2 regions of the Lysinibacillus sp. EB271-A1-10B genome follow, and region 2 is predicted to be linked to the other one. Evidence: riboswitches for the same ligand, from Rfam matches in the RefSeq annotation. Region 2 holds a riboswitch; the other holds the start of a gene.

Region 1 (3,948 bases), on a different contig from region 2:
GCAGCAAAAACATATTCCAGAAAATCTTACGACGCTACATGCAATGAAACAGGAAATTGCTCATATAGGTTCTCAAAAGGTTGCCTTACAAACTGCGTGGACTATTAGCCAACAAAGTTTGCAAGCTGCCAAGGAAGCAGCAAACAATGCTAGAATGACCGTCGAAATAGCGAAACAGGCTTTTGAGGAGCTAAAGCTGAAAATGGATGAAAAGCGCGAACAATTTTCAGTAAGTATGAAGGAAGCCGGCTTTGAAAGCTATGAAGAATTTGCTACTGGGAAGCGTAGCGTGTTGCAAATAGAAGCTTTACGGAAGGCATGCAGTGATTATGCTATGCAAATCCACACTTTACAGGTGCAAATTACTGAGGGAGCGAAGCACCTTAAAGGACAAGAGAAACAAGATTTAACGGCAATGGAAGAAAAGTTAGAGATGCTTCGTGTAACCTATGAGGAAGCCTTTAAAGTATTGCAGCAGATGGAAGGATTTGCGAAAGCTTGCACAGACTTTATCGAAAAAGTAGAGGAAGCGGAGCTGGAAATACGCTTACTTGAAAAAGAAGCGGGACGAGTAAAGGAACTTTATGCAATGTTAAATGGGCAAAATGTGAAAAAGCTGTCCTTTGAGCGTTATATTCAAATCAATTATTTAGATAAAATTACAGAGGCAGCAAATGTCCGGCTTTATCATTTATCCAACGGTCAATTTGAGCTACGACGTTCAGATCGTTTAGAAAAGCATGCTAAGCAAAGTGGACTTGGGCTAGATGTGTATGATGCCTATACAGACCAATTACGTGATGTAAAAACATTATCAGGGGGAGAAAAGTTTAATGCTTCTTTAAGTCTTGCCCTTGGGATGGCAGATGTCATTCAAAGCTTTCAAGGTAATATCCGTATTGAAACAATGTTTATTGATGAGGGCTTTGGTTCTCTTGATGAAGAGTCATTAAATAAGGCGATTGATACGCTTATTGATTTACAAGATTCTGGACGCATGATTGGCGTCATTTCGCACGTTGCAGAGTTAAAAGCTACAATGCCTGCAGTGTTGCACGTTGAAAAAACAATGAATGGTCACAGTCAAACATATTTTGAAGTGAAATAAAAAAGAGGCGTATTTCCGATGTGTGGAAATACGCCTTTTTATTACTTTTTATTTACGTTAGGATATGTTCCTTTTTTTGCAGCGATTACTTTTTTTACAATTGGAATAACGATTGGTGCTAATTTTACGGCGGTTTTGACAACTTTAGATACTTTCAAAAAATAACAGCTCCTTTTAGTACTCTCTGTTCAAGGTTGAAATGAAACTTATCGGATAACGCGAACTGCTTGAATAATATTCCAAATGACAATTCCGATTGAAACAAGAATGTAAATCAAAAATGAAACTAACCAAATGATAAGAAAAGAACTACTACCTGAATCTGGTTCAAAAGTGTTGAATGATAAAGTTGAGAAAATAAAGACTGCAAAAAATATTATTCCAAATACGACTGGGATTAAATGTGATATTAATGCTCGAAGAGAATGACTCTTTACGTCGTTATCTTTTGAAACAAAGTAAACGACTAATGGCACAATAAAGGGTGCAAAAAAGATACTGAGATAACTAAAGGCAGATAAAATTTTTTGGTTCTCCATAGTTGTACCTCCTTTTTAAATATTTACGCATGAAAAACAGTAAAGTTTCAAAAAAAATTAATGTGGAAGAGGTTGTAATCGTTACAGTGTTTGCGTACAATGAGGTTGTTCAACTAAATTAAGATGTAACGACCACAAGGGGAGCTGATGATGTCAGCTGAGACTGGGCACGTAATGCCTTAACTCTTTGAACCTGTAAGTTAACGCTTGCGTAGGGATGTGGATAGAAACCGACACTTTTACGATGTGAGGCTCTGTCCTGGCATCGTTTTTTTATCTTTATTGATGCTAGATAGGGACATATTTGCCAACTGATTTCTATTCCTGCTCTTGTATCCTACATCGGAACAAAGGAGAGAATAATTATGGACAATAAAAAACTATTAATGCTTGTGGAAATTGCGATATTCGCAGCGATTGGCCTTGTGCTTGATCAGGTTTCCTTTAAAGTATGGGCACAAGGAGGCTCTGTTAGTCTCGTAATGGTGCCAATAATGTTAATAGCATTTCGCTGGGGCCTTATTCCAGGCATGGTAACGGGTTTACTTATTGGTGTTATGCAAACAATGTTTGGTGCCTATATTATACATTGGCTTCAAGGAACACTTGATTATGGTGTTGCCTTTACGGTAGTAGGCTTAGCGGCCGTAGTGCGTGGGCCAGTGCTTGAGGCAGCAAAAGATTTAAACAAAAAGAAAATGGCGCTTTATATTATTGTAGGAACGGTATTAGCGGGCTTTTTACGTTATGCAGCACATACCATTGGAGGCGCTGTATTTTTCGCAGAGTATGCTGGCAATCAAAATGCATGGGTTTATTCAATCATCTATAATGGAACATATATGCTACCAGCAACGATTTTAACAGCGATTGTCGGTGTTTTGTTATTTACGGCAGCACCTCAATTAATGCAACGAAAATCATAATGATTATGCCCTTCACATGAGTGAAGGGTTTTTATTTTTAGGCTGTTAAAGATTGTTGCTATCAAAACATAAAGACAGATTAAATTTAGATACTGTGCAGTAATCAAGTTTCCCTTCCTAAGCAATTTCTCCATAGCTTTCAGTTATGACAAAAATTGCATTATTGAATAATCAATGGTAAAAATAGTTGAATGATGGTATATTATATAAATCTTTTGCCGATTTTACGAAAGGGAGCGCGTTAATGAATAAAACACTTGAAAATTTACAAAAAGAAATTATATTTGAAGCAAAAAAAGGATACCCCATTTTGCTTTCTGGCGCCGTTGTCTTTTTAATTTTCGCCTTTATGCCCTTAGTTTTCCCAATAGAAGCTATACGTTTAATTTGGATATTTGGCTTAGGTGTCATCTTTCCTATTGGGATTGTCATTAGTAAAATTCTGGGTGTTAATTTACTCTCTACTGACAACCCTTTAGGTACTTTAAGTGGAATAGTAGCAGCTCCTCAAGCTTTTTATATACCTGTATTTATAATTGTGTATATGAAAATACCTGAATACCTGCCCTTCACAATTGGCCTACTAGCAGGCTCTCATTTTCTGCCTTACATATGGATTTATAAAAGCAAAGCATATTTATTTGTTACTTTAGGAATCTGTCTTTCTGCTCTAATTTTAGGTGGCTTCTTTGTTGGTCAAGCTTTCACTCTAGTACCTTTAGCAATGTCTATTGTTTATGGAGTTGGTGCTCTTTTAATTCTAAGAGAACTCAAAGTCAGTCATGTTTAAGCACCTATTGTCAGTTGAATAACAGTAAACCACTGAATCTTTTTAAAAAGCATCTGAATAAAGGTGCTTTTTGTCTTTTCTAATGCTGCAACTGTGAAATAGTTAGATTCAGTTAGCGGAAAATAAAAAAGCAGAGTTAAGCGAAGCGCCAGCAACAAAGCGCCCAGCCGGAACGGAAATCAATCTCACGTTATGGAGATAAGCCTGTTTTCAGCACTTTATAATTTAAGATGGCATATAATATTTAAAGCGTTTAGCGTTTTAAGCATAGAAAGTTATGTTATATTAAATAGTAGATATTAGATGAAAGGGACGTTAAAAATGATTGTAAAAACGCAAGAAGAAATTGAAGCCTTTAAAAAAATCGGCCGTATTTGTGCTGAAATTCGTGAAGCAATGAAGGCTGCTACAAAACCAGGTGTAACAACACTAGAACTAGATGAAATTGCAGGCCGTATGTTTGCTGAGGCCGGAGCAGTTTCTGGACCTAAAGGGGAGTATGATTTCCCAGGATACACATGTATTAGTGTTAATGAGGAAGTCGCACATGGTATTCCAGGTGAACGTGTGATTAAAGAAGGAGAT
Region 2 (3,948 bases):
TATCATGTTGCCAATTTTTTTACGTACCATTGACACAGGAAAATCTTCTTGGCCAATATGAACACCATCTGCTCTAAGTTTTATAGCTAGCTCTACATCATCATTAATAATAAACGGAACATGATACTGTTGACAGAGCTTTTGACATTTACGAGCAAAATTTTCATAGGCTCGTCCAGTAAGGGTATTTGGCCCTTTTTCACGGTATTGAAACATAGTAATTCCGGATTGGAGAGCTTTTTCTAATACAATTATTGGCTCCTGATTGAAAACATTACCTGTACCCATAATAAAATATAGCTGTAAATCGTCACGTTTCATGTATGATCACCTCGCAGGAATCCTTATACTGTTGATAAGCAAAATGATTTGTTGGACCATGGCCATTCCCAATAGATAAATCATGAGTTATTGCTAATTGAATAAATTTTTTAGCTTCCTCAATTGCCTTTTCTATAGGTAGCCCAAGGCCAAGAAAAGCAGTTAATGCAGCGGAAAATGTACAGCCTGTACCATGCGTGTTTGCTGTTGCAATACGAGTAGATTGCATAGAAAATGATCCACCATCTTGAAAAAATACATAATCAGTAGCATGACATATATCCTCTAAATGACCGCCTTTCATAACGACGCATTGAACACCTGTCTGTAATAAAATCTGGGCTACTTCTTTAATATCTGCTATAGAATTAATTTTTCTTCCAGAAAGGGTTTCGGCCTCAGGAATGTTAGGTGTTACAATTGTTGCTAAAGGTAGCAAATAATTTCGTAATGCCTCAATTGCTTCTTGCTGTAATAAGCTCTCGCCACCTTTTGCAATCATAACAGGATCTACAATAAGTGGAATATTTACTTCGGCTAAAATATGTGCAATTGATTGGATGATTTCGGAGGAAAACAACATTCCTGTTTTAATAGCACTAATTGAAAAATCCTCGATTAGCGCTTTCAGTTGTTTTTCAACAAAGCTCACTTCAATTGGTAAAACATCTGATACACCCAAAGTATTCTGGGCCGTTAAAGCTGTAATGACAGACGTTCCAAATACTTTTAATTCCTGGAATGTTTTTAAATCAGCTTGTATACCTGCACCGCCGCCACTATCTGAACCGGCAATTGTCGTTACAATATGCATTATTCTTCACCTTCCTTTGAAAGGCGATGTAGTTCATTCAATACAGCTATTTGAAAATCGCCAATGAATCGAGTAGAAGAAGCGGCTTTTTCTGCTAATTTTTTATAAAGTGATAATGTTTCTAGTAATTGGTCAAATGGTTGATCTCCTGCGGTGATAGAGGCACAACATATTGCACTCAATAAGCAGCCTGTTCCAGTAACTTCTGTCATTTGCGAATTTCCACCTGTAACCCATTGCTGAAGTTTGCCGTCAGTAATAAAATCCTTTTCACCGGTCACAATAACAATACAATTGTATTGCTGAGCTATTTTTTGTGCCTCCATTTCTAAAGAAATTGAACCACTACCACTATCTACGCCTTTTTGTTGCCAGTCTACATTGGCAATTGCTGCAAGCTCTCCGATATTGCATCGAATCGCCGCAAATTTTATTTTCTCCAATAATTGCTGTACCGTTTGTTTCCGGTAAGTCGTTGCACCGGCTGCAACAGGATCTAAAACAACCGGAATGCCAAGAATATTTGCTTTTTTCCCTGCAAGTAACATGGATTCTTTCATTCGCTCATTAAGGGTCCCAATATTGATCAATAAGCCTGAGGCGATTGTGACCATTTCTTCAACCTCATGACCGTCATCAGCCATGACTGGAGAAGCGCCTATTGCTAATAAGCCATTTGCTTGGAAATTAGCAACCACATAATTCGTTATGCAATGAATAAGTGGATTTTGTTTACGGATCGTTTGGAAAATCAATTTAAGTCCTCCTCGTTGGATGGACGTAAGCGTGCAAAAAAGGCCCTTTTTCGTGCAAAAAACACGTAAAAGAGCCTTTCATCAGTAAGTCGATGTGAATTGCTCCCTACGTCAGTATTAACTAACAGGTTCAAAGGGTCAGGTTTTACCTTCTCAACTCTTAATGAGTCCCCCTGCAATCATGCTTTTAGTTGACCAAAATGTACCATATTATTCATTCGCGTTCAATAGGGAGTTTTTTATTTTCATTCAGCAACTCTGTACGAAAGCGACGATTACGCCAATTTGAAATGAATAGAAGCAATACGTGACTGATGCCATATAGCGGAGCATGATAGTTGTCACGACTTTAATAAATTAGAGTGAATTCAATTGAAAATGATAAAAATTGAGTTTTATAATGGGCGTAACAAAAGGGGGCAATTGCCATGAAAAGAGAAGATTTAATCGCACCAGAATGGTATAACATTTCAGAAGAAATTGAAAAATATGCACAGGATCCTACGAAAAATGCATTATTAGTTTATAGCGAAGACGAGGAAATTCAGTACTTAACATATACAACTTTACTTGAAAAGGCGAATCAGGCAGCACATGTATTTACCTCCCAAGGTTTAAAAAAAGGCGATGTTATTTTAGTCATGGTACCGAGATCAGTGGAAGCATATATCGTGTATATTGCAGCTTTGAAGGCAGGTTTAACTATTATACCTAGTTCAGAAATGCTGAGAACTAAAGATATTGAATATCGAATCAATCATGCCGATGCAAAAGGAGTTGTTGCATTTGAGCCTTATATTGAACAATTTGATAATGTGGAAAATTTACAAGCAATAAAGCAATTTGTCATTGGTCATGCACATGAACCTTGGCAACCGTTGCTTGAAAGAATGCATAGCCAACCAACATCTTATATAAGCTCTACTCCAACTAAGAGTACAGACATTGCATTTTTAGCATATACAAGTGGTACAACAGGCAATCCAAAGGCAGCGGTACATACACATAGCTGGGGTTACGCACACTTGCGAACTACTTCACCAAATTGGTTAGGTGTTCAAGAGGGTGACATTGTTTGGGGAACAGCAGCTCCAGGCTGGCAAAAATGGATTTGGAGTCCGTTCCTCGCTACTTTAGGAAGTGGTGCAACAGCATTTGTTTACAAAGGTCACTTTGATGCGGCAACTTACTTTAGACTGATTGAAAAATTCAATATTAATATTCTGTGTTGCACACCAACCGAATATCGATTTATGGCGAGTCTTGAAAATTTACAAGATTTTAATGTAAGTACAATACGTCAGGCTGTGTCAGCGGGTGAACCTTTAAATAGTGAAGTGATAAAAGTATTTTCCGAAGTTTATAATTTACAAGTACGAGATGGCTATGGACAAACAGAGAATACATTACTTGTTGGTACAATGGTAGGGATGGAGTCTAGAATGGGATCAATGGGCAAACCTACTCCGGGTAATACTGTTGAAATTATAAATGATCTTGGAAATCCTGTTGCGGTTGGGGAAATTGGAGATATTGCTGTACACTGTGAAACGCCCGCGTTATTTAAAAAATATTTAAACGATCCAGAACGGACAAATTTACAATTTAGAGGCGATTGGTATATTACCGGAGATCGTGCATACAAAGATAATGATGGTTATTTTTGGTTTGAAGGACGCGGGGATGATGTCATTATTTCGTCTGGGTATACGATTGGACCATTTGAGGTAGAAGATGCATTGTTGAAGCATCCTGCAGTGAAAGAAACTGCCGTTGTTGCAAGTCCAGATGAGATTCGTGGAAATCTCGTGAAGGCGTTTGTTGTGCTCTGTGAAGGAGAAGTTGGTAATGAAACACTTATAAAAAAACTACAAAGCCATGTAAAAACTTTAACAGCCCCATATAAATACCCTCGTAAGATTGAGTTTGTTACTGAGCTGCCAAAGACCTCATCAGGCAAAATTCGTCGTGTCGAATTACGAGAGCAAGAAAAAATCCATTTTATCAAGCATCATTAATTTCCTAGGAAATAATGTCGAAAATCAAAGTTCCTGCTTT

Evidence for each region. A riboswitch is a leader RNA that binds a small molecule or an ion and turns the genes downstream of it on or off. The one in region 2 is predicted to bind thiamine pyrophosphate.
Region 1: linked by a shared signal. The riboswitch ahead of thiT (energy-coupled thiamine transporter ThiT) and the one ahead of thiM (hydroxyethylthiazole kinase) in region 2 are both predicted to bind thiamine pyrophosphate.

The regions. Positions count from the first base shown of each region.
Region 1 is NZ_JBYTDL010000016.1:72,841-76,788, forward strand. It holds gene AC3WSK_RS18470 (AAA family ATPase) at 1-1,108, shown strand, start outside; gene AC3WSK_RS18475 (hypothetical protein) at 1,150-1,266, opposite strand; gene AC3WSK_RS18480 (magnetosome magnetite crystal formation protein family) at 1,315-1,647, opposite strand; TPP riboswitch at 1,775-1,882, shown strand; gene thiT (energy-coupled thiamine transporter ThiT) at 2,013-2,573, shown strand; gene AC3WSK_RS18490 (DUF7010 family protein) at 2,818-3,363, shown strand; gene map (type I methionyl aminopeptidase) at 3,685-3,948, shown strand, end outside.
Region 2 is NZ_JBYTDL010000006.1:85,083-89,030, reverse strand. It holds gene thiE (thiamine phosphate synthase) at 1-321, opposite strand, end outside; gene thiD (bifunctional hydroxymethylpyrimidine kinase/phosphomethylpyrimidine kinase) at 311-1,135, opposite strand; gene thiM (hydroxyethylthiazole kinase) at 1,135-1,890, opposite strand; TPP riboswitch at 1,977-2,075, opposite strand; gene mbcS (acyl-CoA synthetase MbcS) at 2,319-3,908, shown strand.